3 regions of the Clostridium sp. JS66 genome follow, and region 1 is predicted to be linked to each of the others. Evidence: riboswitches for the same ligand, from Rfam matches in the RefSeq annotation. Region 1 holds a riboswitch; each other region holds the start of a gene.
What was found. Region 1 has a riboswitch for S-adenosylmethionine ahead of metF (methylenetetrahydrofolate reductase [NAD(P)H]). Riboswitches for the same ligand answer to the same signal wherever they lie in the genome.
Positions count from the first base shown of each region.

Region 2: linked by a shared signal. The riboswitch ahead of Q6H37_RS08870 (YezD family protein) and the one ahead of metF (methylenetetrahydrofolate reductase [NAD(P)H]) in region 1 are both predicted to bind S-adenosylmethionine.
Region 3: linked by a shared signal. The riboswitch ahead of Q6H37_RS08835 (YezD family protein) and the one ahead of metF (methylenetetrahydrofolate reductase [NAD(P)H]) in region 1 are both predicted to bind S-adenosylmethionine.

Region 1 is NZ_CP131467.1:470,255-482,518, reverse strand. It holds gene Q6H37_RS02235 (DUF3919 family protein) at 15-857, opposite strand; gene Q6H37_RS02230 (HAMP domain-containing sensor histidine kinase) at 947-2,323, opposite strand; gene Q6H37_RS02225 (response regulator transcription factor) at 2,383-3,063, opposite strand; gene Q6H37_RS02220 (NADH peroxidase) at 3,285-3,830, shown strand; gene pdxS (pyridoxal 5'-phosphate synthase lyase subunit PdxS) at 4,010-4,879, shown strand; gene pdxT (pyridoxal 5'-phosphate synthase glutaminase subunit PdxT) at 4,883-5,458, shown strand; gene Q6H37_RS02205 (hydrolase) at 5,521-6,240, opposite strand; gene Q6H37_RS02200 (homocysteine S-methyltransferase family protein) at 6,326-8,662, opposite strand; gene metF (methylenetetrahydrofolate reductase [NAD(P)H]) at 8,753-9,604, opposite strand; SAM riboswitch class I at 9,703-9,814, opposite strand; SAM riboswitch class I at 10,058-10,165, shown strand; gene Q6H37_RS02190 (O-acetylhomoserine aminocarboxypropyltransferase/cysteine synthase family protein) at 10,296-11,576, shown strand; gene Q6H37_RS02185 (homoserine dehydrogenase) at 11,685-12,264, shown strand, end outside.
Region 2 is NZ_CP131467.1:1,886,687-1,898,950, forward strand. It holds gene Q6H37_RS08865 (pyridoxal phosphate-dependent aminotransferase) at 1-1,142, shown strand, start outside; SAM riboswitch class I at 1,214-1,326, shown strand; gene Q6H37_RS08870 (YezD family protein) at 1,439-1,597, shown strand; gene Q6H37_RS08875 (NifB/NifX family molybdenum-iron cluster-binding protein) at 1,715-2,050, shown strand; SAM riboswitch class I at 2,199-2,311, shown strand; SAM riboswitch class I at 2,492-2,595, shown strand; gene Q6H37_RS08880 (YbaK/EbsC family protein) at 2,726-3,211, shown strand; gene Q6H37_RS08885 (sensor histidine kinase) at 3,442-4,302, shown strand; gene Q6H37_RS08890 (NfeD family protein) at 4,474-4,974, shown strand; gene floA (flotillin-like protein FloA) at 4,997-5,989, shown strand; gene Q6H37_RS08900 (hypothetical protein) at 5,996-6,406, shown strand; gene Q6H37_RS08905 (LytR/AlgR family response regulator transcription factor) at 6,411-7,154, shown strand; gene Q6H37_RS08910 (amino acid permease) at 7,250-8,647, opposite strand; gene Q6H37_RS08915 (methionine ABC transporter ATP-binding protein) at 9,303-10,295, shown strand; gene Q6H37_RS08920 (methionine ABC transporter permease) at 10,292-10,954, shown strand; gene Q6H37_RS08925 (MetQ/NlpA family ABC transporter substrate-binding protein) at 11,017-11,841, shown strand; gene Q6H37_RS08930 (uroporphyrinogen decarboxylase family protein) at 11,971-12,264, opposite strand, start outside.
Region 3 is NZ_CP131467.1:1,876,755-1,884,639, reverse strand. It holds gene Q6H37_RS08850 (trans-sulfuration enzyme family protein) at 1-1,095, opposite strand, end outside; gene Q6H37_RS08845 (class I SAM-dependent methyltransferase) at 1,099-1,728, opposite strand; T-box leader at 1,790-2,043, opposite strand; gene Q6H37_RS08840 (YbaK/EbsC family protein) at 2,151-2,612, opposite strand; gene Q6H37_RS08835 (YezD family protein) at 2,672-2,830, opposite strand; SAM riboswitch class I at 2,918-3,023, opposite strand; partial or broken gene Q6H37_RS08830 (nitrogenase component 1) at 3,178-4,530, opposite strand; gene Q6H37_RS08825 (nitrogenase component 1) at 4,542-6,053, opposite strand; gene nifH (nitrogenase iron protein) at 6,092-6,919, opposite strand; gene nifB (nitrogenase cofactor biosynthesis protein NifB) at 6,944-7,885, opposite strand, start outside.

The DNA of each region.
Region 1 (12,264 bases):
ACCTCCACAATCAACTATTGTATATGATTTTCTTCTATTTTTTTACATACATCTTTCAAGTTGCCTTTCATATATATGTGCCTTCCATTTTCATCTCCCATATACTGTGCAACGAAAAAATTTTCATCATACACATCAATAGTCATTACATTATAACTTTTAACTTTTAATAAATCATTATCCTCTTGGTCAACATATACTTTTATATGAGCCACTATATTTTGATTTTCTCCTGTTAAAGCCATAACTTGTCTGTCATCTTCAATTTTTGTGGACTTTTCCACTATATTTTTTATATACTCTTTATCAGAGTTTCCTAACTTAATTTTGTTATTGTTTGAATCTATAAAAATTACCTTACTTCTATCACTTATAAACTTTCCTAAATTAAATGGTGAATATAAATAATTTAATAAGCTACTTTTTAAATTACTTATTATAGGCAATTTATAATTATCATAGTAAACATAATTATTTAACTTAAATACATTACTTATTTCAAAATCATCTTTTGTCCCATTTAAATAATATACACTTCCTTTAATATTAACAGATGATGTATCCTTACTTATATAATTATTTTTACTAGTATAATCTGAAGTAATCTCATTTATTGAACTCCATATATTTTTTATGGAATTATCATCTTGTAATGTATAACTACCTAATTTATCATTATAAAATTCAATTTTTACTGGTATAGACATATTAATTTTTTTCATAGTAGTTTCTTTATCATCTATAATTGTAACTTTATTATATAGATTGTTATAATTGATACTAGTTCCTATAATACATAAAAGTATTATAAATAAATATATGCCAATAACTTTAAATTTTATATTAATCCTTTTCATTTACCAATCCTCCTATATAATAACGTCATAATTCATCATAAGTATTTCATAAATGTTTCATAAATGTAACATTTTATCGTTTTCATAAATTATTTAAAAACTATTTTTACACATGTCCACATTCCAACTTTACTGGAAATTTTTATATTCCAACCTTGTTTTTCCACTATTTCTTTGCAAATAGTAAGACCTAAGCCATTTCCACTTTTATTTCTAGAATTTATCTTGTCTACTCTAGATAAAGGCTCAAATATTTCATCCAAATATTGTTCATCTATACCTATTCCATCATCAATAATACTTAATAATACTTTTTCCTCATGCTTTTGCATTTTTATATCAATGCTTGTACACTCACTATACTTTATTGCATTATCTAATATGTTTAATATAACTTGTTTGGTTTTATCTCTATCTAAAGATATTTCTATGTCAAATAAATCCTTCATTATGCCTATACCATACTTATTCATCCTTGGTTGCATAATATTTAAAGTTTCCTCTACTATTTCTCTTAAATTGTTATTAGTTTTTTCTATGTTAAAATTAACTTTACCCAATTTAGATAAATCCAATAATTCCTCAACTAACTTTAAAAGCCTTTCTCCCTCATTTTTTACATAAACAAGACTTTCTTCTATGTCTTTTTCATCCTCTAATCTAGGAATTAAATCAGAATATCCTATTATAGCTGTTAATGGTGTCTTAAATTCATGAGTTACGTTATCTAAAAAGTCCTTTTGTTTTTTCTTTTCATCTTTCAAACTTTCTATATAAATTCTTATATTTTCAGACATAGTATTAAATGTATTAGCTAAATCCTCTATTTCATCTCCACTTTTAATTTCTATCTTATTCTCATAATTACCCAAGGCCACCTTTTCTGAAACTTCCTTCAGCTTTTTTATAGGTTCAGCTATATTCTCTGAGAATAAATTGCTAAGTATCCAAGATATAACCACTGCTGCTAAGGCTACAATTCCCATAATAACCAATATACTATGTATTAATTTTTGGCCAGTATCTATTGAATAAACATACCTCACACATCCTATAGTATTCTTATTTAAATAAATAGGACTTGAAAATAATATATATATTTGTCCATCAATTTTTTTTACTACATAGGACTTATTACCTTTTACAGCACTATTTATATCTTCAGCATACATATTAACACTATTACTTATAGAATCTGCTAAGATTTCTCCACTTGCATCATACATTTGTATTCTAAATGCCAACTTATTAGATAAATAGGTGGTTATAAGAGGACTCATATTTCTAAAAGCAGTTTCAGAATATACCGCCTTATCTTTTTCAATATAACTTGCAATATACAATTGAGTACTATAACTTTCTTTTGTTAAAAAATTAATAGAGCTTTTTATAACGTTACTATATAAATTGTTAATGGTTATTAAATATATAAAAACTATAGCTGGAATAAGTATTCCCATATTCATTAAAATAATCTTTGTTTTAATTTTTAACTTTAACTTTTTCAAAGGGACACCCCGTTTCTTTATATCTCTAACTTATATCCTACACCATATATAGTTTTTACTGACTGGGAATATGGACTAAGTTTTTTTCTAAGCCTTTGTATAAGTATATCCACTGCCCTAGAATTTCCTTCGTATTCATAACCCCATACTTTTTCCAAAAGTTCATCTCTTGTAAAAACTTTATTATGATTTTCAATCATTAAAAGTAAGGTATTAAATTCTTTATAAGTCATATTTACTTCTTTGCCATCTACCAGAACCTTTCTTTCATTTTTTAATACTTTTATAGCTCCTAAATTTATTTCATTATTTTTATGTACTTCTTCTTTATCTTTTTTAGTTATTCTCTTAGTTATAGCCTTTATTCTTAGGATAAGTTCCGTACTATTAAAGGGTTTTGTTATATAGTCATCTGCACCTAACTGTAATCCCAATAACTTATCATTTATTTGACTTTTAGCCGTAACCATTATTACAGGTATATCATTATTTATTTCTTGAAACTTCTGTATAACTTCATGTCCACTTATATCTGGAAGCATGATATCTAATATAACTAAATCAGGCTTTTCCTTTTTAAACTTTTCAATTCCTTCAATACCATTCATACTTACAATTACTTCATATCCTTCTAATTTTAGATTCATCTTTATCAAATTTAAAATACTTTTTTCATCATCTATAACTAATATTTTCATAAGAAATCCTCCTTAACATGGTTTCTCTTTTAATATTATTATATTTTAATATAGTGTTTTTACAAAGCAATATATAGTTTTCATTATCTATTACCCTAAAAATAAAAAAAATTTTTTTAAAAAACTCTTGATAAATAATAATTATTATTATATAATAATATCAACAAGTAAATAATAAATAAAAATTAATTATAAATAATTTTGAATTGGAGGAATATGTAATGAAAAAATTTGTTTGTTCAGTATGTGGATATGTTTATGAAGGAGAGGAAGCACCAGATGTATGTCCTCAATGTAAAGCTAAAAAAGATAAATTTGTTGAAAAAGTAGAAGGAGAAATGTCTTGGGCAGATGAACACAAAATTGGTGTTGCTAAAGATATAGATCCTGAAGTTATAGAAGGTCTTAGAGCTAACTTTACTGGAGAATGTACTGAAGTTGGAATGTACTTAGCAATGAGCCGCCAAGCTGATAGAGAAGGTTTCCCAGAAATAGCTGAAGCTTACAAGAGAATAGCTTTTGAAGAAGCAGAACATGCATCAAAATTTGCAGAATTATTAGGTGAAGTTGTAACTAATAGTACAAAGAAAAACTTAGAGATGAGAGTAGAAGCAGAACATGGTGCATGCCAAGGTAAAAAAGATTTAGCTACTTTAGCTAAAAAATTAAACTATGATGCAATTCATGATACAGTTCATGAAATGTGTAAAGATGAAGCTAGACATGGTGCCGCATTCAATGGATTATTAAATAGATATTTTAAATAAAAACTATTAACAATTAATATGAAATACCCACTCCCTAATTTATATTCAATAAAGCCAAGTAAAATGTATGCATACATTTTACTTGGCTTTATTTTTGTCTTATTATATCATTGTAAACCATGGTGATAATTAACAAGGCCTTTTTAATTTATTATATATTTTAAATTGGAGGATTTTTTATGGAAAAATATGAATTAAACAAAAATTTAGCCCAAATGTTAAAGGGCGGTGTAATCATGGATGTTGTAAATCCTAAAGAAGCTGAAATAGCAGAAAAAGCTGGAGCTTGTGCTGTAATGGCACTAGAAAGAGTTCCTTCAGATATAAGGAAGCAAGGCGGCGTAGCAAGAATGTCAGATCCAAAGATGATAAAAGAAATACAAGCGGCCGTATCTATTCCTGTTATGGCAAAGGTTAGAATAGGTCATTTTGTAGAAGCACAAATACTTGAAGGACTTAAAATAGATTATATTGATGAAAGTGAAGTATTAACTCCTGCCGACGAAGCTTACCATATTAACAAATGGGATTTTAAAGTTCCTTTTGTTTGTGGAGCTAGAAATCTTGGTGAAGCTTTAAGACGAATAGGCGAAGGGGCTTCAATGATTAGAACTAAAGGTGAAGCTGGTACTGGAAATGTTGTAGAGGCTGTACGTCATATGAGATGCATGATGGAAGAAATAAGTAAGGTAAAAAATTCTTCTGAACAGGAACTTATGACACTTGCTAAAGAATTAGGAGCACCTTATGACCTTATTAAATATGTTTGGAAAGAAGGTAAACTTCCTGTAGTTAATTTTGCAGCTGGTGGAATTGCAACTCCAGCAGATGCTGCTCTTATGATGCAGCTTGGTTCTGAAGGCGTATTTGTAGGTTCAGGTATATTCAAATCTTCAAATCCAGAAAAAAGAGCTAAGGCTATTGTACTTGCAACCACATACTATAATGATCCTAAAATACTTGCAGAAGTTTCTACTGACTTAGGAGAACCAATTAAAGGTCTTGACTTAAGAGATTTAGATAACAGATATGCTGAAAGGGGCTGGTAAAACATGAATGTTGGAGTTTTATCTCTTCAAGGTGGAGTTATCGAACATATAAATCATTTAAAATCTCTTGGCTGTAATGCAGTAGAAGTGAAGAAAATATCAGATTTGGAAAACATTCATGGTATTATTCTTCCTGGAGGAGAAAGCACCGTTATTGGCAAGCTATTAAAAGAAACCAATTTACTTGATCCATTAAAAGAAAAAATATTACGAGGTTTTCCAGTTTGGGGCACCTGCGCTGGGATGATACTTCTTGCCAAAGAAATTGAAAATGATGAAAATACTTATCTTTCTGTTATGGATATAAAGGTTAAGAGAAATGCATATGGAAGCCAAATTGATAGCTTTGAAACTGAAAAAGTAATTGAACAAGTTTCTCCAAATCCACTTCCTCTGATTTTTATAAGAGCTCCTTATATTTCTAGTTACAGTAATGATGTAAAAACTATCTGTGAAATTGATGGAAATATGGTGGCTGCTAGGCAAAATAATATACTAGCTACATCATTTCATCCTGAGCTTAGTAAAAATCTTGAATTTCACAAATATTTTTTATCAATGTGTAATAAAAGTATATAAAAAAATTAAAGAATAAATCCTTAAATTAATAGGATTTATTCTTTAATTGTAGTTTATTATAATTAGTCTTGTTTTTTATCAAGTTCCATTGCCATATTTCTATATTTTTCCATTGTTACTGCAAATAATTCTGAAGTAGTTGGTGGTGTATACGAAATAGCATTAGCACCAGCCTCAATAGTCTCGTTTATACTCTCTTCATTTCTTCCACCAGTAGCTATTATAGGTAACTCAGCATATTTTTCTCTTATCTTTCTAACGACTTCAGCACTTTTCTTGCCTGCTGCCACATTAATTATAGTAGTCCCTGCCTCTATTCTTTTTTGTATATCATCATGTTCCGAAACTACTGTAACTATAATAGGTATGTCTACAGTATCTCTCATTGCTTTAATAACATCATTTGATGTAGGACTGTTCACTACTACTCCCATAGCCCCTTTAAATTCAGCGTCTAAAGCAAGGTTAACTACTCTTTTACCCATAGTAAGCCCTCCGCCAACACCACAAAATACTGGTACATCTGAAGCTGCAACTAGTACCTTTGTTATTACTGGTTGTGGTGTAAAAGGGTATACTGCCATTATAGCATCCGCATTAGTATTTTTTATAACCGCAATATCTGTAGTAAATAAAAATGACTTTAACCTTTTTCCAAATACCTTTATACCACTAGCTTTTCTTATCACTTCTGGAATATTTATCATGTGACTTCTAAGTGTTCCTTTTATTTCCGGTACATACTTGCCATTTTTCCCAGTTATATTGTTTATGTCACTCATAACTTACTCTTTCCTCCTCTTATATTAGATTCATCATTATTTATATATTTTATACTATATATTAAAAATATTCTACATGATGAATTTAATTACGGAAAATTTCTTCTGCAATTCTTACAGATTCTCTAGCATCTTTAGCATAAAAATCTGCTCCTATCATTTCTGCATATTGTTCATTAAGAACAGCTCCGCCTACAAAAACCTTGCATTGTAAATTATTTTCTCTTAAAGCTTCTATAGTCTTTTTCATATTAACAACTGTAGTAGTCATGAGTGCACTCAACCCTACAAGCTTAACATTATGTTCCTTTACTGTATTAACTACTTTTTCAATAGCCACATCTTTTCCTAAATCTATTACTTCAAATCCATAGTTCTCCAAAAGAACTTTTACAATGTTTTTACCTATATCATGTATGTCGCCTTTTACAGTTGCTAAAATAATTTTTCCTTTAGATATACTTTCTTCACCTTGTTCAACAATTTTCTTTTTTATAACTTCAAAAGATTTTTTTACAGTTTCAGCTGATTGTATAAGCTGTGGTAAAAATATTTCTTTTTCTTCATACTGTTCTCCTACATAATCCAATGCTGGAATAATATAAGAATTAACAACTTCTAAAGGTTCTTTTGTTTTTAATAAAACTTCTGTACTGCTAATAGCATCTTTTTCTATTCCATCTACAATAATTTGTTTCAAATCTTTTATTGAACTTATATTTTCAATATTTGTTACTGCTTCTTCTTTTTTGCCTACTAACTTTGTTCCATACTTTTCTACATAATTTTTACCTTCTCTATCAATATTGGATAGAACTTCAAAAGAATAAATAACTTCTTTCATTCCTTCGTCTCCAGTATTCATTATTGGTAAATCTAATCCTGCATAAAGTGCCATAGACAAAAATGTTCTATTTAATATTTCTCTTCTTGGAAGTCCAAAAGATACATTACTTACTCCTAGTACAGTTTTAACCTTTAATTTTTCTTTAACTAATTTTATAGCTTTTATTGTTTCCAATACTTCTTTTTGCTGTGCTGAAGCTGTTAAAGCAAGACAATCTATTATTATATTTTTCTTATGTATACCATACTCTTTTGCAGTATTTACTATTTTTTCTGCTATCTTAAATCTGCCTTCTGCTGTATCTGGAATACCACTTTCATCTATAGTTAAACCTATTACACATCCTCCATACTTTTTAACCACAGGAAAAACCTTTTTCATTATTTCCCTTTTTCCATTTACAGAATTTATAATAGGTTTTCCATTATAAACTCTAGCTCCAGCTTCTAGTACTTCTTCATTAGGGCTATCAATAGTTGTTGGTAATTGTACTACCTTTTGTACTGACTTTATAGCCTTAATCATCATTTCTTTTTCATCAATTTCTGGAAGTCCTACATTTAGTTCTATTATATGGGCTCCTTCTTCCTTTTGCTTTACAGCTTGAGTTTGAATATAATTAACACTTTTTTCTTTCAATTCTTCCTTATATTTTGATTTTCCTGTAGGATTAATTCTCTCACCTATTATTGTAACTTTTTCACCTAAAAACACAGTTTCTGTAGAAGAACATACTACACTAAAATTCTTTTCTTCTATTTTTAATGGCTTACTATCTTTTAATCCTTCACATAGTTTCTTTATAAATTCTGGATTAGTACCACAACAACCACCTAAAACTCTTACACCCTTTTCAGCCATGATTTTTGCATATTTCACAAATTCATCTGGTGTTATATCATATACTGTATTTTTTCCATCATATCTTGGAAGCCCCGCATTAGGTTGAACCATAACAGGTATTGATGCATATTTTAGTATTTCTCCTACTATAGGCATAAGCTCCTTAGGTCCTAGTGAACAATTTACTCCAAGAACATCTACTCCTAAACCTTCTAATACGAATACCATCGTTTTAGGATCAGTTCCCATTAGTGTTCTTCCATTATCCTGAAAAGTCATAGTACAAAATACTGGCAAGTCACTATTTTCCTTTGCAGCAAGAACTGCAGCCTTAGTCTCATATAAATCAGACATAGTTTCTATTAAAATTAAATCTGCACCTGCTTTTTCACCAATAACAACCTGCTTTTTAAATAAATTATATGCTGACTCAAAACTTAAAGGTCCCGTAGGTTCCATCATTTGTCCAATAGAACTTACATCAAGAGCAACAAGCTTATCTTGGGCCGCTTCCTTTGCAATTTTTACTCCTGCAGTAATTACTTCTTCTATAGAATACTTAGAAGAACTGTACTTTAATTCATTTGCTCCAAAAGTATTTGCAATTATTATATCAGCACCTGAATCAATATATTGTTTATGAATATTTCTTATAATATCAGGATTTGTTATATTTAAAGTTTCAGGCAAATCACCTACTTTAAGTCCTGATTTTTGAAGCATAGTTCCCATTGCTCCATCAAATATAATAAATTTATTCTTAAATCTTTGAGCCAAATCATTTATTTTCAAAATTACATTCTCCTTTCGTTAGTTCTAATACTATTTAAAAGATACATTGTCTAGTATACTTTTAACAATATCAGGTTTGTTCATAGTATAAAGATGGACCCCTTCTACCTTGTTTTGCAATAATTCTTCTATTTGGTAGCTAGCATATTCTATTCCTGCTTTTTTAAGATCCTCTTCATTATTTTCATACTTATTCATAAAATTTTTAACTTTATCTGGAATGATAAACCCAGATAATTTTTGTATTTTTTCAATTAATATTTTATTTATAGCAGGCATGATTCCAACAGTTACTGGAACTCTTATATTATATTTATACATCTTTTCTTTAAACTTAAAGAAATTATTATTGTCAAAAAATAACTGAGTGATTAAAAAGTCTGCACCTGCATCAACCTTTTCTTTTAAATATCTTACACTCATGTCCAAATCTTTACACTCATTATGTCCTTCTGGATAAGCTGCTGCTCCTATACACAAGTTAGTATCAATTTTTAATTTATTTATTAAATCTTTCCCATATCTATATAAATGTTCTTTACCTATAGTAAATTTTTCTGGTATATCACCTCTTAGGGCTAATATATTTTCTATTTTGTTTACTTTTAAATTTTCAACTACTTCCTCTATTTCTTCTTTTGTAGATGTTATACATGTTAAATGAGCAAGCGCTTCTATTGAATACTTATTTTTTATTATCGAAGCTATTTCTACAGTTCTATCTTTACTACTTCCACCTGCTCCATAAGTTACACTTATAAAACCCGGATCAAAATTTTTTAACTCCTCAATAATATTAAATAAAGTTTCATTGCTTTTAGGTGGAAATATTTCAAAGGATAAAGTGGTTTCTTTTTCTAAAAATGTATCTCTTATAAACATATAGTTTTCTCCTTTATCAGTAGTAAATTATTCATATAAATTTGAAAAGCTGCTTTTCATAGAAAAGCAGCTTTAAAATTGCTAATTTTAAACTTCTTTTCTTATCTACCAGAATAAAAACTTATTCTGCAGGAATTGACACCGATACATTTAATTAATGCCGGTTGTCGGGTTTCACAGGGCCAGTCCCTCCACCACTCTGGATAAGATTTTACATTCAATTATACTTATTATTAATAGTATATCTGTTTATTTACATTGTCAATAGTTTTTCTATTATAAAGAAATGAATAAAAAAAATTTTCACTAAATTAAATTTTTTTATCTATTAAATATCAAGTTATTTCAGTGCATATAACAAATTTTTAAAATATAAATTTTATTTTTTTAGTTTTTTTGGTATTGACAATTAAAACTAATATCTGTTATCATTTATTCAATCGAATACGGAACTTCTTATCTAGAGAGGCTGAGGGACTGGCCCTATGACGCCCAGCAACCTGAATAACATTTTTGTTCAAAGGTGCTAATTCCAGCAGGTTAAATCCTGAAAGATGAGAAGCTAGGGGAATAATCTTCTTGTAGCTTTTCTGCAAGAAGATTTTTTATTTTAAAAATTTCCTAGGCAATTATCAAATTAGAAGTTTCGTCCATGTATTAAAGGTTTAATAATATTTAGGAGGAATCTAAAATGAGTGAAAGAAAATTATCATTTGAAACATTACAAGTACATGCAGGACAGGAACCAGATCCAACAACAGGATCAAGAGCTGTTCCAATTTACCAAACTTCATCTTACGTATTTAAAAATGCTGATCATGCTGCTAACCTATTTCAATTAAAAGAACCTGGAAATGTTTATACAAGAATAATGAATCCAACTACAGATGTATTTGAAAAGAGAATAGCAGAATTAGAAGGTGGAGTTGCAGGACTCGCAACAGCATCAGGACTCGCAGCTATTACCTATGCTATCCTCAATGTTGCAAGTGCAGGTGATGAAATAGTTGCAGCAAGTACACTATATGGCGGAACATATGAATTATTTGGAGTAACCTTAAAAAAGCTTGGTATAAAAGTTGTATTTGTAAATCCAGATGATCCTGAAAACTTCAGAAAAGCTATTACAGATAAAACAAAGGCACTTTATGGTGAAACTATAGGAAATCCAAGAATCAATGTATTAGACATAGAAGCTGTAGCAAATATTGCACATGAAAATAAAATACCATTAATCATAGATAATACTTTTGGTACTCCATATCTTGTTAAACCAATAGAATTTGGAGCAGATGTAGTTGTTCACTCTGCAACTAAGTTTATTGGAGGACATGGAACTACAATTGGTGGAGTAATAGTTGATGGTGGTAAATTTGATTGGAGAACTAGTGGAAAGTTCCCTGATTTTACAACACCAGATAAAAGCTACAATGGATTAGTATACGCAGATTTAGGCGCACCAGCATTTGCTTTAAAAGCTAGAGTTCAACTTTTGAGAAATACTGGAGCAACTCTTAGTCCTCAAAGTGCATTTTTATTCCTTCAAGGCTTAGAATCACTATCCTTGAGAGTAGAAAGACATGTATCAAACACAAGAAAAATTGTTGAATTTTTAAGTAAGCATCCAAAGGTTTCTTGGGTAAACTATCCTGAACTAGAAGGTAATCCATATAATGAATTATCTAAAAAATACTTACCAAAAGGTGCTGGTTCAATATTCACATTTGGAATTAAAGGTGGTTTAGAAGCAGGAAAAAGATTTATAAATAGTGTTGAATTATTCTCATTACTTGCAAATGTAGCTGATGCGAAGTCACTCGTAATTCATCCTTCAAGTACAACCCATGCAGAACTTAATGAAGAAGAACAAAAAGCTGCTGGAGTTACTCCTGATATGATAAGACTTTCAATTGGTATCGAAGGTGTTGATGATCTTATATATGACTTAGATCAAGCTCTTGCAAAAGCTTAAAACTTAAATAAACAACGAATTATTTAAGTAAAAAGCCAGTAGGGAAGTTCCTACTGGCTAAATTTTAGTTAATGAGAGTAAATACAAATAAAAAGGGGGCTTTTTAATATGGCATCTATTGCAATATTAGGTTATGGAGTAGTTGGAACAGGTACAGCTGAATTAATAAATAAAAATAAAGAAAGATTTAAAAAGATTACAGGTGAGGAACTTAAACTTTCAAATATATTAGTTAGAAATATTGAAAAACATAAACAAAAAAAGGATTCTAAAATTCTAACTGATAACTTTGAACACATTTTAAAAAGCCCTGTGGATATAATTGTTGAAGTTATGGGTGGCATCAATCCTGCTTACAAATATGTAAAAAAAGCTTTAGCTTCAAAAAAACATGTGGTAACAGCCAACAAAGATTTAATGGCGGAACATGGAAAAGAACTTTTAGATATAGCACATGAAAATGGTGTTACATTAAACTTTGAAGCTAGTGTAGGAGGCGGTATACCTATTTTGAAACCTCTTATGGAATGTCTTACAGGTAATGAAATTGTAAGTATTAAAGCAATATTAAATGGTACTACGAATTTTATACTTTCAAAAATGTATAATGAAAACATGAGCTACGAAGATGCTTTAAAAATTGCTCAAGATTTGGGCTTTGCTGAATCTAACCCTGATTCTGATGTTC
Region 2 (12,264 bases), 1.4 Mb from region 1:
TAAGCAACAGATTAGATTATTTTACTGAATCAGTAATAAGAGAAATGACAAGAGTGGCTAATAAATATGGAGCAGTAAATCTTTCACAAGGTTTTCCAGATTTTGATCCACCAAGAGAACTTATTGATAGTTTAAAGGAAGCAGCAGAAAAAGGACCACATCAATATGAAGTAACATGGAGATCAAAAGAATTTAGAGAAAAACTATCAAAGAAACAAGAAAAATTTATGGGAATATCAATAAATCCTGATGAAAATATAGTAGTTACTTGCGGTAGCACTGAAGCTATGATGGTAGCTATGATGTCTGTATGCAATCCAGGGGATAAAGTTATTGTATTCTCACCATTTTATGAAAACTATACAGCAGATACAATTTTAGCAGGAGCAGAGCCTATATATGTACCTTTGGTACCTCCTGAATTCAATTTTGATAGAGAGAAATTAAGAAAAGCTTTTGAAAGTAGACCTAAAGCGCTAATATTGTGTAATCCTTCAAACCCAGTAGGTAAGGTATTTACTAGAGAAGAATTATTATATATAAGCGAACTTGCAAAAGAATATGATACTTTTGTTATTACAGATGAAGTTTATGAGCATATAGTATTTAAGCCAAATAAGCATACTTATCTATCGTCTCTTCCAGGAATGTTTGAAAGAACAGTATCCTGTAGTTCTTTGTCAAAAACTTATTCTATAACTGGATGGAGGCTTGGATACATTATTGCAAGTAAAGATGTTATAAATAATTGTAAAAAAGTACATGATTTCTTAACTGTAGGAGCAGCTGCACCTTTACAAAAAGCAGCTTGTGCAGGATTAAGTCTTGAAGAAAGCTATTATGACGAGCTTAATAATATTTATGAAAAAAAGAAAAAACTGTTTTTAAATGGATTGGATGAAATTGGATTAAAATATTTTGAACCTCAAGGAGCTTATTATGTTTTAGTTGATATTTCAGAATTTGGCTGGAAGGATGACTATGAATTTTGTAAGTGGATGGCAAAAGAAATTGGTGTTGCTGCTGTTCCTGGATCTAGCTTTTTTAAAGAAAATATAAATAATTATATAAGATTTCATTTTGCAAAAAAAGATGAAACATTGATTGAAGCTATTGAAAGATTAAAAAAATTAAAAAAGTAGTCATTTGACTTTTGGTTAGTATATAAAATAATTTTTATGTGAAAAAAGGAATAAAATTAAATATTATTACATTCTTATCCAGAGAGGTGGAGGGACTGGCCCTATGAAGCCCGACAACCGGCATTTTAATATGTATCGGTGCTAATTCCTGCAGAATATAATTACATATTCTGAAAGATAAGAAAAATGGAGTTTTATGAAATGGAAATTTTTTAAAAGCTATCTTTCTTATTGAAGAAGGATAGCTTTTTTATAAGTTATAAGATCAATGTAAACATTAAAAGGAGAAGACTAAAGTGTTAAATAAGAATAAAAGTAATAAGGGTATTTCAGAAGAAAATCTAAATAAGCTTTTAGAGATCTTAAAGATTGTCAAGTATGGTTTTGTAGCTTTAGTTATTCAAGATGGGATGGTAGTTGAAATAGAAAAAAATGAAAAAATGAGAATAGTATGATTTTAAATAAATTTATCAAGAATGTTATTAGCATATTCGAAATATATATTATATATTAAGGGATGTTTAGATGTTGAATCTTTTATGAAATTGCAGTTTGAATTTGGAGGTGAATTTATGAACTATAAAGTAGCTTTTGTTAGTAATGATGGAAAGAATGTAAACGAAAACTTTGAAACATCAAGAAAGCTTTTCATTTTTGAAATTAAAGAAAATATAGCAGAATATTTGGAAACTAGAGAAAGTGGTTTATGTTTTGAAGAGCGTGGTCATAATGAAAAATATATGAAAACGTTAGTAAATTTGATATCGGATTGTAAGGCTATTTTTGTTAAAAATATAGGGTATATGGCTTTAGTGTTTTTAAAGTTTAATGGAATAAAAGCTTTTGAAACAGATTATAGTATAAGTGATGTAATTGAAGGAATATTGAGTTCTTCTTTTGAAATATAATTGTATAAAAGCTACAGTTTAAAAAGTGATATTAAATTTATTTCCTAAATAAGCATTGACATATCATGTATTACATACTATAATTTATACAATTATATTATAATATGTAAATCAATTGTTAATCAGTTAGCTTAAAATAATAAATTTATTCTTATCCAGAGAGGTGGAGGGACTGGCCCTATGAAACCCGACAACTGGCATTTTAATATGCATCGGTGTCAATTCCTACAGAGTAGTTTATACTACAATGAGAGATAAGAAAAATAGCAGGTTTATAAACTAAAATTTTGTTGAAATAAGCTATTTTTCTTAAATGAAAAATAGCTTTTTTTTATCCCTTTAGTTGACCAGAAAACTGGAAACTAATCTATCTTAATTAAGATATAATTAGGTTTCAGTTTTTTTGGTTATTTAACATTACTAAATAATTTAATATTGAAATTCTTATTAAGAGAGACTGAGGGACTGGCCCTTTGATGTCCGGCAACCTGAAATTATGTTTCAAGGTGCTAATTCCAGCAGATATTATATCTGAGAGATAAGAAACTAGAATTTGATAAATCTTCTTGTAGCTTATCTATAAGGAGATTTTATTATGTGCATGTATATCCAATTAATGAACTTGATTTGCCTATTTAAGCTTAATAAAATTAAAAATTTCAAAGGAGAATGAAAATGAGTATAAGTAGTGTAGTGGATGATTTTTTAAGTAAAGGAATAGAATGCTCTATTAACCGATTTGAAAAAAATTCTAAGTTTTTCAGAAAAGAAAAAAGTAATTTGTTAACAAAGGTTTGCACTGCAAAAACACAGATTTTTACAGTAAGAGGACAAAACATAATGGTTGTTACAGATGAAAATACTATAATCAGTAATATAAAATTTAGAGAATATTTTAAAGTAAAACCAAGAGAATTAAGTAATAATGAAATAATAAAAATTACAGGTCATCCTAGTGGAGGGTTAAGTCCCTTCGGATTAAAAAAACCATTAAAAACCTATATAGATATTTCTTTAAAGGGAAAAAATAATATTTATCTTTGTGCAGGAATGAAAAATTTTGTAGTAACAGTTAATTATAATGAAGTAATTAAATTAACTTGCGGTCAGTTGGTGGATATTTGTGAATACAATGATTATGTTAGGGGAGTGATAATATGAGAGTGTTGATTAATTTGGAAAGTCATTTAAACAATTTTTGTGCATTTAGAAATGCTTAATATGATGAAAGAATTAGGTGACATGAATAATCCACTAAAAATCTTTTTAAATAAAATAAAAGAATATTATTAACACTACCTTCATTAAAATGTATTTTAGTGGAGGTAGTGTTATTTTATGATATAATTAATTTGATTACAGAAATAGGGAAGGGAGTTTAGTTTTTTGTAATGAAGAAAAAGTTAGACGTAAATAAAACAATCACTACAGTAATTATTTTAAATGCAATTCAAATAACTACAATTGTTATGGTGATATTGTACAATTACTTTTATAAAAATGTATTAAATTTACAAGATAAATTTTATAGTGGAGAACTTTTGGTATATTTAATTATATCCATAGGAATTATAAATAGTTTTTTTGCAATTAAGGATATTCGTTCTTTAAATGGCAACAATGATGAATATAAAATGCTTAAGAATACATTAGAACAGCTAGGGGAACTTAACAAAACTCTTAGAGCTCAAAGACATGATTTTATGAATCACCTGCAGGTAGTATATAGTCTTATGGAAATGGAAGAATATCATGATGCAAGAGAGTATATAGAAAAAGTATTTAAAGACATTCAAAAGGTAAATAAGGTATTAAAAACTGCTAATCCAGCAGTTAATGCGCTGCTTCAAGCTAAAATACTTTATGGAGAAAAAAGAGGAATAAAAACAGAAATATTAATTACTTCCTCACTTCAAGATTTAAAGGTACCATCTTGGGAATTCTGCAGGGTACTTGGTAATATTGTAGATAATGCAATTTATGCACTTCAAGAAATAGATGAAGAAAGAATTATACAAATAGAATTATTCGAAGATTTAAAGTTATATGGATTTAAAATAAAGAACAATGGACCAAAAATTCCAGAAGAACTTGTGAAAAAAATTTTTAAAGCAGGAGTTACTACCAAAGGTGAAAAAGGAGAAGGTATGGGACTGGCTATTGTAAAGCATATACTAGAGGAATATGGAGGGGGAATTAAAGTATTTACAGAAAATGAATTTACTGTTTTTCAAGGATGGATTCCAAGATAAATAAACTTTTCAATATGATGTAGGGTAAGTCATAAGGTAAAACTTGAAATATGACATTTTAAACTGAATTATGTATTTTTGGACTACTATGCATTCATTTTAATTCATGTAGGAAGTATTATACTAGTATAGACAGATACACAGAAGTTACAATTAAAGGAGGAGGGAGAAATGGAGCTGGTAAGTTTTTTATCTACTATAAGTTGGATTGCCATATTGTGTTTTTCATTTGGATTTTTGCTGGTAGTTATAGAAATGTTTCATCCTGGATTTGGAATACCAGGAATTTTCGGAGCTATATTTTTAATAATGGGCATAGTAATAACAGCGAAAAGTATTATGGAAGCATTGATTTTAGTTAGTATCATCATTGCAGTGTTAGGAGTAGCTCTTACTTTAGTTCTGCGCTCTGCAACTAAAGGTAGACTTTCAAAAATACTAATTTTGCGTGAAACCCAAAAGAAAGAAACTGGATATACAGGCTCCGAGGATTTACAATATTTTGTGGGTCAACAGGGAATTACTCTTACAATTTTGAGACCAGCTGGTATTGCAGATTTTAATGGGATAAAAATGGATGTGGTTTCAGAAGGAGAGTTTATTCCAAAGGATGAAAAGGTAAAGATTATAAAAGTAGAAGGAAGAATAATTGTAGTTAGAAAAATATTTTAGAAAATAAGGAGGAATAAATATTATGAATGGTCCTATCACTGTAGTTGTATTCTTAGGAATACTTATAATTTTTTTAGCATTGTTTTTAAGTTTTGTACCAGTAGGTCTTTGGATTTCAGCATTGGCTGCAAATGTAAAGGTAAGTATTTTCAATTTAGTGGGAATGAGACTTAGAAGGGTTCAACCAAAAAGAATAGTTTTTCCATTAATAAAAGCAACAAAGGCAGGATTGGAAGTTAGTGTAAATCAACTGGAAGCTCACTATTTAGCCGGTGGAAATGTAGATCAAGTAGTGGATGCACTTATTGCAGCTCATAGAGCAGATTTTAAATTACCCTTTGAAAGAGCAGCAGCAATAGATCTTGCAGGTAGAGATGTACTTGAAGCTGTAAAAATGAGTGTTAATCCAAAAGTAATTGAAACACCTAATGTTTCAGGTGTTGCAAAAGATGGAATTGAGCTTTTAGCAAAAGCAAGGGTAACAGTAAGGGCAAACTTAGAAAGATTAATAGGTGGAGCTGGTGAAGCTACAGTAATTGCTAGAGTTGGAGAAGGTATTGTAACTACAGTTGGTACATCTACCTCACATAAAGAAGTTTTGGAAAATCCAGATGCTATATCTAAAACAGTTTTAGCAAAAGGATTGGATGCAGGTACTGCCTTTGAAATACTATCTATAGATATTGCTGATGTAGATGTTGGAAGAAATATAGGAGCACAACTTCAAACCCTTCAAGCAGAAGCAGATAAAAATATTGCCCAAGCAAAGGCAGAAGAAAGAAGAGCTATGGCAGTAGCAAGAGAGCAGGAAATGAGAGCTGCTGTAGTGGAAGCAGAAGCAGAAGTACCAAGAGCTATGGCTCAAGCTTTAAGAGAAGGAAAATTAGGAGTAATGGATTATTATGATATGCAAAATGTAATATCAGATACAAGAATGAGAGAGTCTATATCTAAAGTTGGTGATAAAAAAGATAAAAAGACTTCATATGGCAATCCTAATGATGTTAAGGAGTAAAAAATTATGACTGATTTTGATAATTTGGTGGATATTATTTGTGATTCAGGAAAAGTCTTGAAAGATATTATAAAAGCCTCCAGTGAAAAAGCAAGAAAAGTAACTAATGAAACTAAAGGTAATATTTTTGATAATAATGCTAGGCAGGATAATTATGATTGGTTAAAAGGAAATAATTTGCAAGAGAATAAACAAAAAAATTTAAATTTTTCATATGATACAGAAGATACAGAAAAGGCAGAACTTCAAAGAAATATGGAATATGAAAAAACTAAAGTTCAAGAATTAAAAAAGAAATTAGAACAAGAAAAAACAACAATGAATTTAGAGCTAAAAGAAGAAAATATTATGCAGGCCATAGTATATTCAGAGATATTGGGTAAACCTAGAGCAAAAAGAAGGAGAAGAAGGCGGTGATTTATTGGAGCTTAAAGTTTTCATTGGAGACGATGAAGAAGGCATGAGAATGGTGTTAAAAAAGGCCATTGAAAAAATAGAGGGATTTAAATTAGTAGGAGAGGCAGCTGATGGAGAAGCTGTTCTCTCCTTTGTAGAGGAAAAACATCCTGAAATTATATTTTTAGATGTGGAAATGCCAAAATTGAATGGAGTAGAATGTGCTAAAAGAATAATGGATATAAATCCAAGAACTATAATTATTTTTGTTACAGCACATGATGCATATATGTCTGATGCATTTCAACTTTATGCCTTTGATTATATTGTAAAGCCTTTTAAGTTAGATAGAATTTATCAAACTTTAAATCGAATAAAAACTTTAAATGATGTTCAAAGCGAAGAAAATATGTATAAAATAATCCGCCACGAAAAGGGATTAGATAAAATACTAATAAGGAATAAAGATGGTATAAGTTTCATAGATATGAAGGATATAGTCATTATACAAAGAGAAGATAGAAATACGGTTATATACACAATTGATAATTCCTATATTACTTCTGAAGGTATGAGTGAATTAGAAGAAAGGCTGGATAAAGCAGTGTTTTTTAGAAGTCACAAGTCTTATATTATCAATTTGTCTATGATTAATAAAATATATCCTTATGGAAGATGGACTTATATAGTGAAACTAAAAAATACAGATAAGGATGCTCTTATTACTCATGAAAGATATGAGATGCTTAAAAAGATGTTTAGCTTTTAAATTTTTATAATTTAAAAGCTAAACATTTTTTAGAGGACAATTGAGAGAGGACAGTGAAGGTAAGTTTTCCTTTACTGTCCTCTGAAAAAGTTGAATTATTCAGATTTAGTAATTTTAGTATTGTTATGTTTATTCATACCTTTTCCATAGTAGAAAGCAACTAGTATTATAAGCCAAACTGGTCCTACAATAACTGCTATTAGAGTATCTGGACTTAAGCACATAACTACAAGTACAAATATTAAAAATGCTATACTAATGTAGTTTGCATAAGGATATCCTTTCATAGGAAACTTTAATTTTTTTGCTTCTTCAGAAGTAAGAGATTTTCTAAATTTCATTTGAGCTAGTAATATTATAAACCAAGCAAAAATTCCTGCGAAGGTTGCAATACTAGTAACATAAGCAAATACTTTAGCTGGAACAATATAATTAAGAAAAACACCTATAAGCATGAAAAATGCAGAGATTAAAATTGCATTACTAGGAACTTGTGATTTGCTAAGCTTTCCAAAGGCTTTTGGAGCTGATCCCTGAAGAGAAAGATTGTAAAGCATACGACCGGTGGTGAAAATACCACTATTACAAGAAGATAAGGCTGCAGTTAGTACAACGAAGTTTATAATGCCTGCTGCTGCTGCAATTCCTAATTTGCTAAATGTTAAAACAAACGGACTTCCTAGGGTTCCTATTTTATCCCAAGGATATAGTGACATAATTACAAATAATGCTCCTACATAGAATATTAATATTCTGTAGAAAACCTTATTAATAGCTGATGGTATAGTTTTTTGAGGATTCTTTGCTTCACCGGCTGTAACTCCTATAAGTTCAATTCCTATAAAGGCAAATGTAACCATTTGTAAGGCCATAACTGTACCTTTTATTCCTTTAGGAAAAAATCCTCCATGACTCCACAAGTTTGATATACCAGTAGGTTTTCCGGTATTACCTAATCCAGTAATAATCATAATTATTCCTATAACAATCATAATAACAATAGTAACAACTTTTATAAGTGCAAACCAGAATTCGAATTCTCCAAAGGCTTTAACTGCTGTTAAATTTACTATGGACATTATAACAACAGCACCAAGGGCTGATACCCATTGAGGGATAGTTGGGAACCAGAAATTAACATAAACACCTACTGCGGTAACTTCAGCCATACAAGTAACAATCCACATAAACCAATAGGTCCATCCAGTCAAATATCCAGCAAGAGGGCCAATAAATTCATTGGCATATGCACTAAAGGAACCAGCAACAGGATGCTCAACTGCTATCTCGCCAAGTGCACGCATAATAAAGAATAAAATAGCTCCACCACCAGCATAAGCTAATAGAAGTGAAGGACCGGCTGTTTTAATAGCTGATGCGGATCCAAGGAATAAGCCAACACCAATTGCACCACCAAGAGCCATAAGTTGAATATGTCTCTCTTCTAGACCACGATGAAGTTCTTCGTTCAGGCCAGTATTATCCTTATTCATTTTAATCCCCCTCATAAAATTAATTAATAACTTTTAAAACAGATTATTAATCACTTTATAGCCATATACAAAATTTTTTTTAACACCTCCTTAAGATTTATATATGATTGAAAATTCAGAATTTAATGGATAATTTTATAAGTGCACTATTAAATAATATTCATGAAAAGCTTAAAAAATTCATAAATATTATAATAAAATGTAAAAGAGATATTCAAAAATAACTATATAATTTAATTAAACATTGCAGATGCAAGAAGAAACGATAATGAAACATTAAGTGTGAAATTTTTAAATGCTATTATATAAAAAAATAAGTTTACTGTTAATGTATAAAAAATTATAATAGAATGACGTTGATGCATAATATTTTAATATTTGATTTTGGTAGCTATAAGAGTTAAAATTATCTATGTGAAAATTGTGTCAAAATTTGAAGTAATTAAGCTGTTTTACTGCTATAGGAATCAACATTAAAAAAACTTAAAGCGGCACAGAATGTTTACTGATGCTCATATTGAAAGTAAATGTTTGTTAAACCGTTATTTTTTTGCATCAAATTGTGGACAATCAATTTAAACAGAACTTGTTGATTATTGCGTAGTTTATTTGTTGATATAATTATAAAATTTAATAAATAAGGGGAAGAGATATTTTGATAACTGCAACTGGATTGAAAAAAGTTTATGAAAATAAAAATGTTGTATTAGAAGATATTAATTTTAAAATTGAAAAAGGAGACGTTTATGGTCTTGTTGGTAGGAGTGGAGCAGGAAAGTCAACACTTTTGAGATGTATTAATGGTTTAACAGATTATCAGGATGGAAGCATGAAGGTTAATGATTATGAAGTTAAAGATTTAAATACAAAGCAGATAAAAGAATTTAGAAAAAATATTGGTATGATTTTTCAGCATTTTTCTTTATTAGAGAGAAAGAGTATTTATGATAATATTGCTTTACCTATGAGATGCTGGAAATATTCAAAAAAAGAAATTGACAGCAAGGTTAATGAACTGCTTGAACTGGTGGAACTAAAAGATAAAGCTGGAGCAAGGCCAAGAAACTTGAGTGGTGGTCAGAAGCAAAGGGTTGCAATTGCAAGAGCTTTGACCATGAATCCAAGCATTTTGCTGTGTGATGAAGCAACATCAGCACTTGATCCTAGTACGACAAACTCTATATTAGACCTATTAAGTGATATAAATAAAAAAATTGGAATTACCATAGTATTAGTTACTCATGAAATGTCTGTTATTCAAAGAATTTGTAATAAAGTATCTATTTTAGAAAACGGCAAAATAGCTTCTCAAGGAACTGTTAAGGATATATTTTTAAATCAACCACCAGCTTTAAAACGTTTAATAGGAGTTGAAAATAGTGCATTGCCGGAAAAAGGCAAAAATATACGATTTATGTACAGAATTGAAAAGTTGGAAGGCTCAGAATTAATTGTTAGAATCGTAAATGAATTGAATATCAAATTTTCTATTATAGAAAGTTCTACTCAATCATATAGAAATGATAAAATATCTACTTTTGTTATAAACATAGATGATAGTGATTTTAATTCAGTTACTAATTATTTAGATAAAAATAAAGTAGAATGGATGGAAATTAAAAATGATGGGAATGAGGTGAGAAATTGAGCGATTATACATTAACTGAAATTATTAATATGTTGATTTTACCAGCACTTGGAGAAACCGTAAGAATGGTTTTTATATCTGGTATGCTGGGAACATTTTTAGGTTTTTTAGTGGGAATCATTTTGGTAATCTGTGATGACAATGGGCTTCAGCCTAATAAATTTATTCATAGAGTATTGGATACTGTAGTGAATGTAATTCGTTCTTTTCCATTTGTTATATTGATGATTTCTATTATTCCTTTAACAAGAATTATTACTGGAAGCTCTATAGGGCAGGAAGCAGCTATTGTTCCATTGACAACGGCAATTACACCATTTATTGCCCGTATTTTTCAAAGTAGTTTTAAAGAAGTGGATCCATCACTTATTGAAGCGGCAAAATCCTTTGGTGCCTCAAACAAGCAGATTATTTTCAACGTAATGTTAGTTGAAGCATTACCTTCGATAATTTCAGGTATGAGCTTGGCTATAATAAACTTGTTAGGTGCAACAGCAATGGCAGGAGCAATTGGAGCTGGAGGTTTAGGTGCAGTAGCTTTAACTCACGGCTATCAAAATTTTAATCAGAAAATTATGTATTCAATAGTTGTAGTATTAATTGTATTAGTATGCTTAATTCAATATGGTGGTGATACGCTTTATAAAAAATTGAAATAGCATATTATATTTTTAATTAATCTATTTATCTATACAAATTTTATTTTTGAGGGGGAAAACTTATGAAAAAATTTATGAAGTTAATGTTATGTATGTTGGTGATTACAACATCAATGACAGCATGCGGAAAAAGTAACGCTACAAGTAGTTCATCAGATGAAAAGAAGTCAATCAAAATTGGAATGAGAGCAGATTCTCTAGATTATGGAAATGAAGCAGCTAAAGCACTTAAACAGAAGGGTTATGATGTTAAAGTTGTTACTTTTAATGATAGTATTGGACCAGATACTGCTTTAGGTGAAGGAAGCATTGATGCAAACATATATCAGCATGAACCATACTTACAAAATTACAATAAATCTAATAAGACAAATTTTGTTATGGTTAAGCCTAAACTTTGGGCTCCTGTTTTTGGCATGTACTCTAGTAAGTATAAAGACTATAAGGAACTTCCAGATGGAGCTACTATTGGTCTTTGCAATGATGCTACAAATCAGTCAAGAGGTTTGAATTTATTAAACGAAATTGGATTGATAAAACTTCCTGCTGATAAAAAATCACCATCAATTTATGATGTTAAAGATAATGCTGCTGTTAATCCAAAGAAATTTAAATTCATAGAAGCAGACATGCAAACACTTCCACAATCTTTGAAGGATGTAGATTGTATTTTGCTAGCAGCTACTCATATGGTAAATGCAGGTTTAGATGCATCTAAATATATTGCAAGTCCAAAAGATAATGAAACATATGCAGTTGGAGTTGTTGTGAAAAACGGTAATGAAAATAAAAAATGGGTTAAAGATTTAAATGATGCATATAGAACAGAAGGAATTAAAGAATTATTAAAAAAGAAAGCAAAAGGAACTTTGATACCTCTATTCTAGTTTGTTGCTAAAGTAAAAAGTTATAATATTATAAAAATAAGAAGGTGCTGTCTCACAATAGAATTTTCATGTGGGGCAGCACCTTCTTATTCTTTTATATAGATAATAATCATATTTTAGTTTACAGGATTAATCTAAAATTTTAGGATTAATAGGATATTTACCATAGGTCCTTGCGGCTTGCATAAATAGTTCCACATTTTCCTTTGAGGTTTGCATAGGAATTTTACAGCCTGTACTCAAGATAAATCCTTTTGGGCTATTATATGATTTCTTAATACATTCTTTTACTTCATTAAAAATTTCTTCTTTTCCTCCAAAACATACTGTATCAATCGGTTTAACATTACCCATTATTATTGACCTATTGCCAACTGAGTTTTTTACCTCTTCCATATCAACTACGTTATCAACACTAATTAC
Region 3 (7,885 bases), 1.4 Mb from region 1:
CTTATTTTCAATTCCTACAGACAATCTAATCAGATTATCTACTATTCCTACCTTTTGTCTTATTTCAGCAGGTATTGAAGCGTGTGTCATAGTAGCAGGATGAGATATTAAGGATTCTACTCCTCCCAAGCTTTCTCCTAGAGTTATAAGCTCTACACCTTTAAAAAATTCATTTATGTTAAAGCCTTCTTTTAGCACAAAAGATATTATAGCTCCCGCTCCATTTGCTTGTTTTTTATGAATTTCATAACCCGGATGATCTTTAAATCCTGGATAATAGACCTTTTCTACTGCTGGATGACTTTTTAAAATTTCTGCCAAATAACTTGCATTTTCAATATGTCTGTCCATTCTTACTGATAATGTCTTTATTCCCCTTATCAAAAGCCATGAGTCAAATGGGTTTAACACTCCTCCTGTAGAGTTTTGAATAAAATGAAGTTTCTCAGCTAATTCCTTACTATTTACTACAGCAAGTCCAGCCACCAAATCACTGTGTCCTCCCAAATATTTCGTTGCACTATGAACTACTATATCAGCTCCTAGCTCTATTGGTTTTTGAAGATACGGCGTCATGAAGGTATTATCTACAATAGTTAATATTCCATGATTCTTTGCTATACCAGCTATCTTATTTATATCTGTTATGGTCATAAGTGGGTTTGTTGGTGTTTCTATAAATATAGCTTTAACATTATCTGTAACCTTTTCCTCCACAAGCTTTTCATTACTTGTGTCTACAAGTTCGTATTCAAGATTAAAATTTTTAAATACCTTATCTAAAACTCTAAAGCTTCCTCCATATACATTATCTGATATTAAAACTTTATCTCCACTCTTAAAAAGCATTAAGGCTGCTGTTATTGCTGCCATTCCAGAGGCAAATGCAAAACCTGCATAACCTCCCTCTAAATCTGAAATAAGTTTTTCTAGTGCATATCTTGTTGGATTACCTGTTCTTGAGTATTCATATCCACTATTTACTCCCAGTTCTAACTGTCTGTACGTAGACGTTTGATAAATAGGCACATTTACAGCACCTGTAGTTTTATCTCCATCCACTCCTCCATGTATTAATAATGATTCAATATCCATTTTTTATTCCTCCTTAATTCCTTTTGCTACAAATATTCCTGTTTCTGTATATTCTCCTTTACTTGAATAGCCTTTACATTTAAGTTCTGTACTGTTTACTTGAACTTGGCTAAAGCCAGCTTCCTTAAGCCAATTCTTTATCTGTTCATGTGAAAAACCAAGCCACTCATCATGCATTTCTGTTCTAGCCCACTCTCCATTGTGCTCCTCTACATCTGTTATAACTACTGTTCCATCCTTTTTAAGTACTCTAAACATTTCTTCTATTGCTTTTTTTGCATCAAATATATGATGTAAAGCCATATTTATAAAAACTCTATCTATTGATTTATCAAACAAAGGCAAGTTTTCCATAGAACCACTAATAGGATATATATCTTTTAAGCCTTTTTTGGAAGCTGTACTATGCAGTTCTTTAAGCATATTTTTAGAGTTATCTATCGAAAAAACAATTTTAGCTTTCTCCAGTAATGCTAATGATATAAAACCTGTGCCACACCCTAAATCTGCACATATTTTATCTTTTATATCAAATTGAGAAAGTGCTGTATATTTTAGCTTTTCTTCAAAATACTCCTCTCTTATCACATTCCATTGATTTGCTATGGAATTAAAATACTCTACAGAATTCATGACAATCCTCCTAATTTTAATAATTTAATATATTTTTGGACACAAAAAACTCCTGCCTCAATACAGAGGCAGAAGTTAACTTCCGCGGTTCCACTCTGTTTATTATGCATCAAAAATAGAATACATAACAACTCATAAATATTGGTACAATAATACCTCAACGCTTTAATGGGCGTACCCACTGAAGTCTACTAAATTTCGATTCAGAGCTCCGAGACGCATTTCAGTTAACTTTCACTCAAAATCTCTTACACCCAATGGAGATTTCTCTCTGCCAGCTTCCATTTACTTACTTCTTCTCATCTTTACTTTTCCTACTATTCCTATATGTTTTTCTCATTGATATTATTATATATACTATTTATTAGTATGTCAATAGGAAAAGTAATATTTACCACTTTTCCTTACTAAAGTTCTGTATACTATTCTTGACAGACATCAACCCATTCAGCATTAGTAAGCCCTTGAATTCTTTCTGGCGATATCTTAAGTGCAGTTGTTCTCGAACCTGCTGCTGGATATACAAAATCAAAATCTTTTACAGATACATCTATATAAATATCTATAGGATTTTTCAATCCAAATGGACACACGCCCCCAACTGGATGCCCTGTTATTTCTTCTACTTCATCTAAACCAAGCATTTTAGCTTTTGTTTTAAAATAAGTTCTAAATTTTTTATTGTCTATTCTAGCATCACCACGAGTTACAACCAATATATCCTTTTCCTTCAATTTAAATGCCAGTGTTTTAGCAATAAACTTAGCTTCAACACCTATAACCTGAGCTGCAAGATCCACTGTAGCCCCACTATCCTCCAATTCAAATACTGGATCTTCTTGATTCCTCTCTTTAAAAAAATTTCTCACACTTTCTACACTCATTCTTGTATCCTCCTCTTTATATTTTAAAAGTTAAAAATGAAATTTGTTCAATTCCTAATCTACACTAGTCTCACCTTTTCATTTTTTTCTATTTGTACAACTACCCCATCCTGAATAACTAAAATTACAGAACCATATTTAACAGTTTTCAACATTTCTAAAAGTTTATTTAAATTTTCTTCTGAAATACCAGCCTTACCTCTGCTACTATTTATCACATTACCCCCTCCACTTTAATCCCATTATTTGAAAATAAAAACCTCTTCTACAAAAGAAGAGGTTTTAATGCATTATAAATACTGCTCTTCTTATCTCTCAAAAATAATTTTGTTGGATTTGGCACAGTATTCTAAAAAAGAATCCGCTGCCGAGGCTTCAAAGGGCCAATCCCTCCACCTCTCTTGATAAGAATATATCATATTAAGTTTTCAAATTTTCCTTAGATATTTCATACTATTCGTATATGTTATATATTATTATATTAGTCACATTTTAATATGTCAATATTTAATTTACAATTTTTTAATATGAGATTGGAATCCATATCTTTTATGGTTGCATAAAACTAGGCACTAGCACTAACTATGGTAGTGTATATTTTTTCAAGCAGTGTAAGTGCCCCTCTATAACCTACATAAGATTTTGATATGACAACTTCATAAGATGCTGGAAATCCTATTTCAACTATAGAACCTTTTAATTCTTTTGCTAGATCTCTTTCCCAAGTAGTTCCAAAAATAATTGGAGGTTTATGCCCAAAATCAGTTTTTCTTACTTTATCATGAATGGTATAACTGTCTTCTTCAAATTCCACGTCCAATGAAACATCTTCTGCTATATTTTTATATTCTTCTCTAATGATATATCTATATTTCTCTGGTGGGTTTTCAGTTACAATTTGTTTTGCAGGTATAAGTCCTAGCTGATTTACTAAAAACTTTGTTATAGCTAAGTTGTATGCACTATCACCTACAATTGCAAATTTGGCTGGTAACCCCCACCAATACTCTGCATAAAAGTCAGAAAAATCCTCTAAATATTTATAGTATTTTCTTTCTTCACTCTCAATAAATTCTTCTGCCTTATTTTTATCTATTCCTGAAAAATCAACTACTTTTCTCAAAAAACTGCTAGTTTCCTTTGCTCATATAGGAATTATAGGGATATGCAAGTAGGGCTGACCATACTTTTTCTTTAAATATTCTGCAGTTTTAAGTCCAAGCCATGGAGAAAGTACAAGGTTGAACTGTGCCTTTTTAATATTTTTCCATTCTGAAATTCCACTACTCTCATGTCCAAATAAAATATTGACTTCAAAACCTACACCTTCCAAAATTCTTTTGATCTCTGCAAGATCACCTCTCCAAAAAGTATTATGATATGGAAGAAGAGACCACACATTTACAAGCCCTTTTTTCAAAGGCCCCTTATAATCTCCCACATATTGATCAATAATAGCCTCTGTTACAAGTTCATGCCCTATAAAATTATTTCCTTTAAATCCTCCCGTTTCAGCATATACTACAGGTAAACCTTGATCCTGAAACTCACTTACTACAGCTCCCACATCATCTCCTACAGTTTCTGGTACGCATCCTGTCATAACTACAAATAAATCTGCATCTAAGACTTTAAAAGAGGATTCTATTAATTCTCTTAATCTATTTTCACCTCCAAATACTACTTCTTTTTCGTGTATATTAGTACTTGGTATAACAGATCCACCTCCATAACCTCCTCCTTGAAATCCATTATAAAAGGATATGTTGGAAGTTTGTTTATCAGCGCATCCTGGCCCGCAGTGGGTAATTGGAATAACCCTTGGAATTGCAAAAACACTATGCATTGCTCCAATGGCGCATCCATATCTAACCTGTTCTATTGAATTTGATTTTTCTACATTTTTTGTATTTGTCACTATTTTCACTCCTATTCCACTGCATAATTTTGCTTTTCAAGTATATATGGATCTTTCTGATCAAGCCACCATTTTGTATAAGGTAATTTTACATGTTCTTTCAAATCTTGATGAAATTTTTTATGAGCTAATATTTCAAGAATGGTCTCCCCTAAATTTAAAATTCCCTGATAGCCTATTGCATGATGTTCATCACCAAGTGGTGCTGCTGGAATTCCCATACGAGACGCAAGAGGTGCTAAACCATTATGTCTTATAAGAATAAAGTCTGGATTTACATTTTTTAGTAGTCCATAAAACTGAAACTGCTGTCTATTGCTCACGCTAAAGTTAGGAACATCATCGTAGTTATCCACTAGAAATTTTAAAGAGTCTTTACTTGGATCATTACTGTCATATACAGGATCATGATGAAATACAAGAGAACCATCAACTTGAATTCCAAGTTCCTTGAGTACTGCAATAAGTCCATGAGAATATGCTGAACCTGTAGCTGCGTAACCTTTTTTGCCTTTTAAAAGTTCTTTAAGCTCTTTAAGCCTTGGTGCTATTCTCTTATGCTCTCTCTCTATATAGGCTTCTGCTTTTTCTTCCCTATGCGTAACCTTTGCAATTTCTCTTATCCATGCATCAGTCCCTGCAATTCCATAAGGTTGTGGTGCTTTAATTTCCGGTACCCCAAATTGTTCTTCCAAAACAGCTGCCATATAAGAAGATAATGTATGACAAAACGTAATGGTTGCAGCAGCTTCTGAAAGCTTTTCCAAATCTTCTACTTCAGCTAAATCAATAACATAATTTACTTTAAGTCCAAGCTCCCCCAATATAGGTGTAAAAACATCACTTCCCCAGAGATTAATTACATTTACAAGGTTTTCTTGCTTTTTAGGGTTTTTATTTACTATCTGCCTTAGAATTCCATGCTGTGTAGCATCAAAACCAGTACTCCAGTGCTTTGACATAAAACCTTCACATGGCATTGGTACAACAGGTATTCTAAGTTCCTCTTGCATTCTAGTTGCAACACTATCTATATCCTCCCCTATAATTCCCGAAGCACATGAAGTAGCAACAAAATTTGCTTTAGGATGATGTCTATTCCATGCATCCTTTATGGATTGTTCCAGCTTGTCTAGTGCACCAAACACCATATCAGTTTCTTTTATATTTGTATTTATTATTTGTATATTTTCAACAGGTAAATTTCTAATAGCAAGACCATTTCTATATATGGAATTATAAGCTACCTGTCCTGTACCACAACCTATTGGTGCATGTTGAATTAATACTGCATCTCTTACATTGCCAGCCTGACATTCTACCATTTGTTCACTACAAGTAGAACCTTGGGTAAAGGGTCCTGAAGCTTCACACAACCTTTTTCCACCATTTCCTTTACAACCTGAACACGTATAAGCAGAATCCCTGGAAAGTTCTGAAGCCTTTCCAGTTTTCCATCCAATAATAGTTCCAAGCCGCTGTTCACGAGTTTTTACTACTGAAGTTTTAAGATTAAATTTCATTAACTTTACCTCCTCATCAACTTTCTAATTATGGTATTTTACACTACTTGCTCTACCAATCCATTTTGCAAAATTATTTCTTCCAACCTTTTTTGTGACATAGGTTTTGGAATTACAAAGTTCTTATTTTTTTCTATTGCCTCTGCTAGTGATCTGTATTCATTTGCCTGATTTGATTTAGAATCAAATTGTATTACAGTTTGTTTATTAATTTCTGCCCTTTGAACTACATTGTCTCTTGGTACAAAATAAATAAGCTGTGTACCTAATTCCTCTGCAAATGCCTCCAATACTCCCCTTTCATTGTCTACTTTTCTGCTGTTGCATATAATTCCACCTAATCTAACGCCACCTTTATTGGCATATTTTTTTATTCCCTTTGATATATTATTTGCTGCATAGAGTGCCATCATTTCTCCACTAGCCACTATATATATTTCTTTTGCCTTTCCTTCACGAATTGGCATAGCAAAACCACCGCATACAACATCTCCTAAAACATCATAAAAAACATAATCCAAATCTTCAGTATATGCGCCAAGTCTTTCAAGCATGTTTATAGATGTTATAATACCTCTTCCAGCGCATCCTACACCTGGTTCAGGTCCGCCTGATTCTACGCACTTTATTCCATTAAAGCCTTTTTTCAATATATAATTTAAATCTACATCTTCTCCTTCTTCCCTTAAAGTATCCAGTACTGTTCTCTGTGCAAGTCCACCTAAAAGTAATCTTGTAGAGTCTGCCTTTGGATCACATCCAACTACCATAACCTTTTTTCCTATTTCAGATAAACCTGCAGTTAAATTTTGTGTAGTTGTAGATTTACCTATTCCACCTTTTCCATAAATAGCTATTTGTCTCATAATATATTCCTCCTAAATTTGAATTTATTTATTTTTTTTAAGTAATTCAACAGCTTTTTTTATACCTTTATTAATTTCCTGGTACATTTCAAATACTCTTATTCCCTTCTCATAGAGCCTATCCATAGGCTCAAATCCTGCTCTGACCACAAGCACAGCATTACAATCAATTACATTTTTTATTATATTTTCTATTTTGTCCTCATGTTCTCCACAATCATATACTCCATTACAGTACTTATTTACTTTTCTCTTCTCTCGAAATTTAATTTCATCATTTATCATGTCGTATATATAAAATTCTGACGCATGCCCAAAATGTTCATCAATACTTACACCTGATTTGCTCGCAATGGCAAATCTGTACTTATGATGTTTCAATTCAATTACATCTTTATCTTCTAATTTATTTTCATTATCATTTGATTCCTTTGCAATATTGTTTTCTCTAAATTGACTTGATATATCATTCTTTAAAGTTCCAATAGCATCTGCCCTACACTGCTTGCAATGATACATCTGTTTCAATATTGAATCGCAGCTTTTTCTCATGTCATTCAATTCAACTTCGGTTACTGTAGGGTTATTTTCAAATGCACTTCCTTTAACAGGTATCAGAGGCATAATATTTGCCATATATGCTCCACATTCTTTAACTTTCCTTACTATTTCAGGAACATGAATATCATTGATTCCTTTTATCATAACTATGTTAACTTTACATACTATTCCCTTTTGTGCAGCATATTTAAGTCCTGATAATTGATTGCTCAATAACACCCTTCCTGCTTCTTCTCCAACAAATACATCTCCCAAGTAGTTTACAAATTTGTATATTTCCCCACCTATTTTAGGATTAACTGCATTTATGGTTATAGTTAAATGTGTGACCCCTAATTCTATCAATTTATCTACGTAAAAAGGAAGCATTAAACCATTAGTTGAAAGACAAAATGTAATATCTTT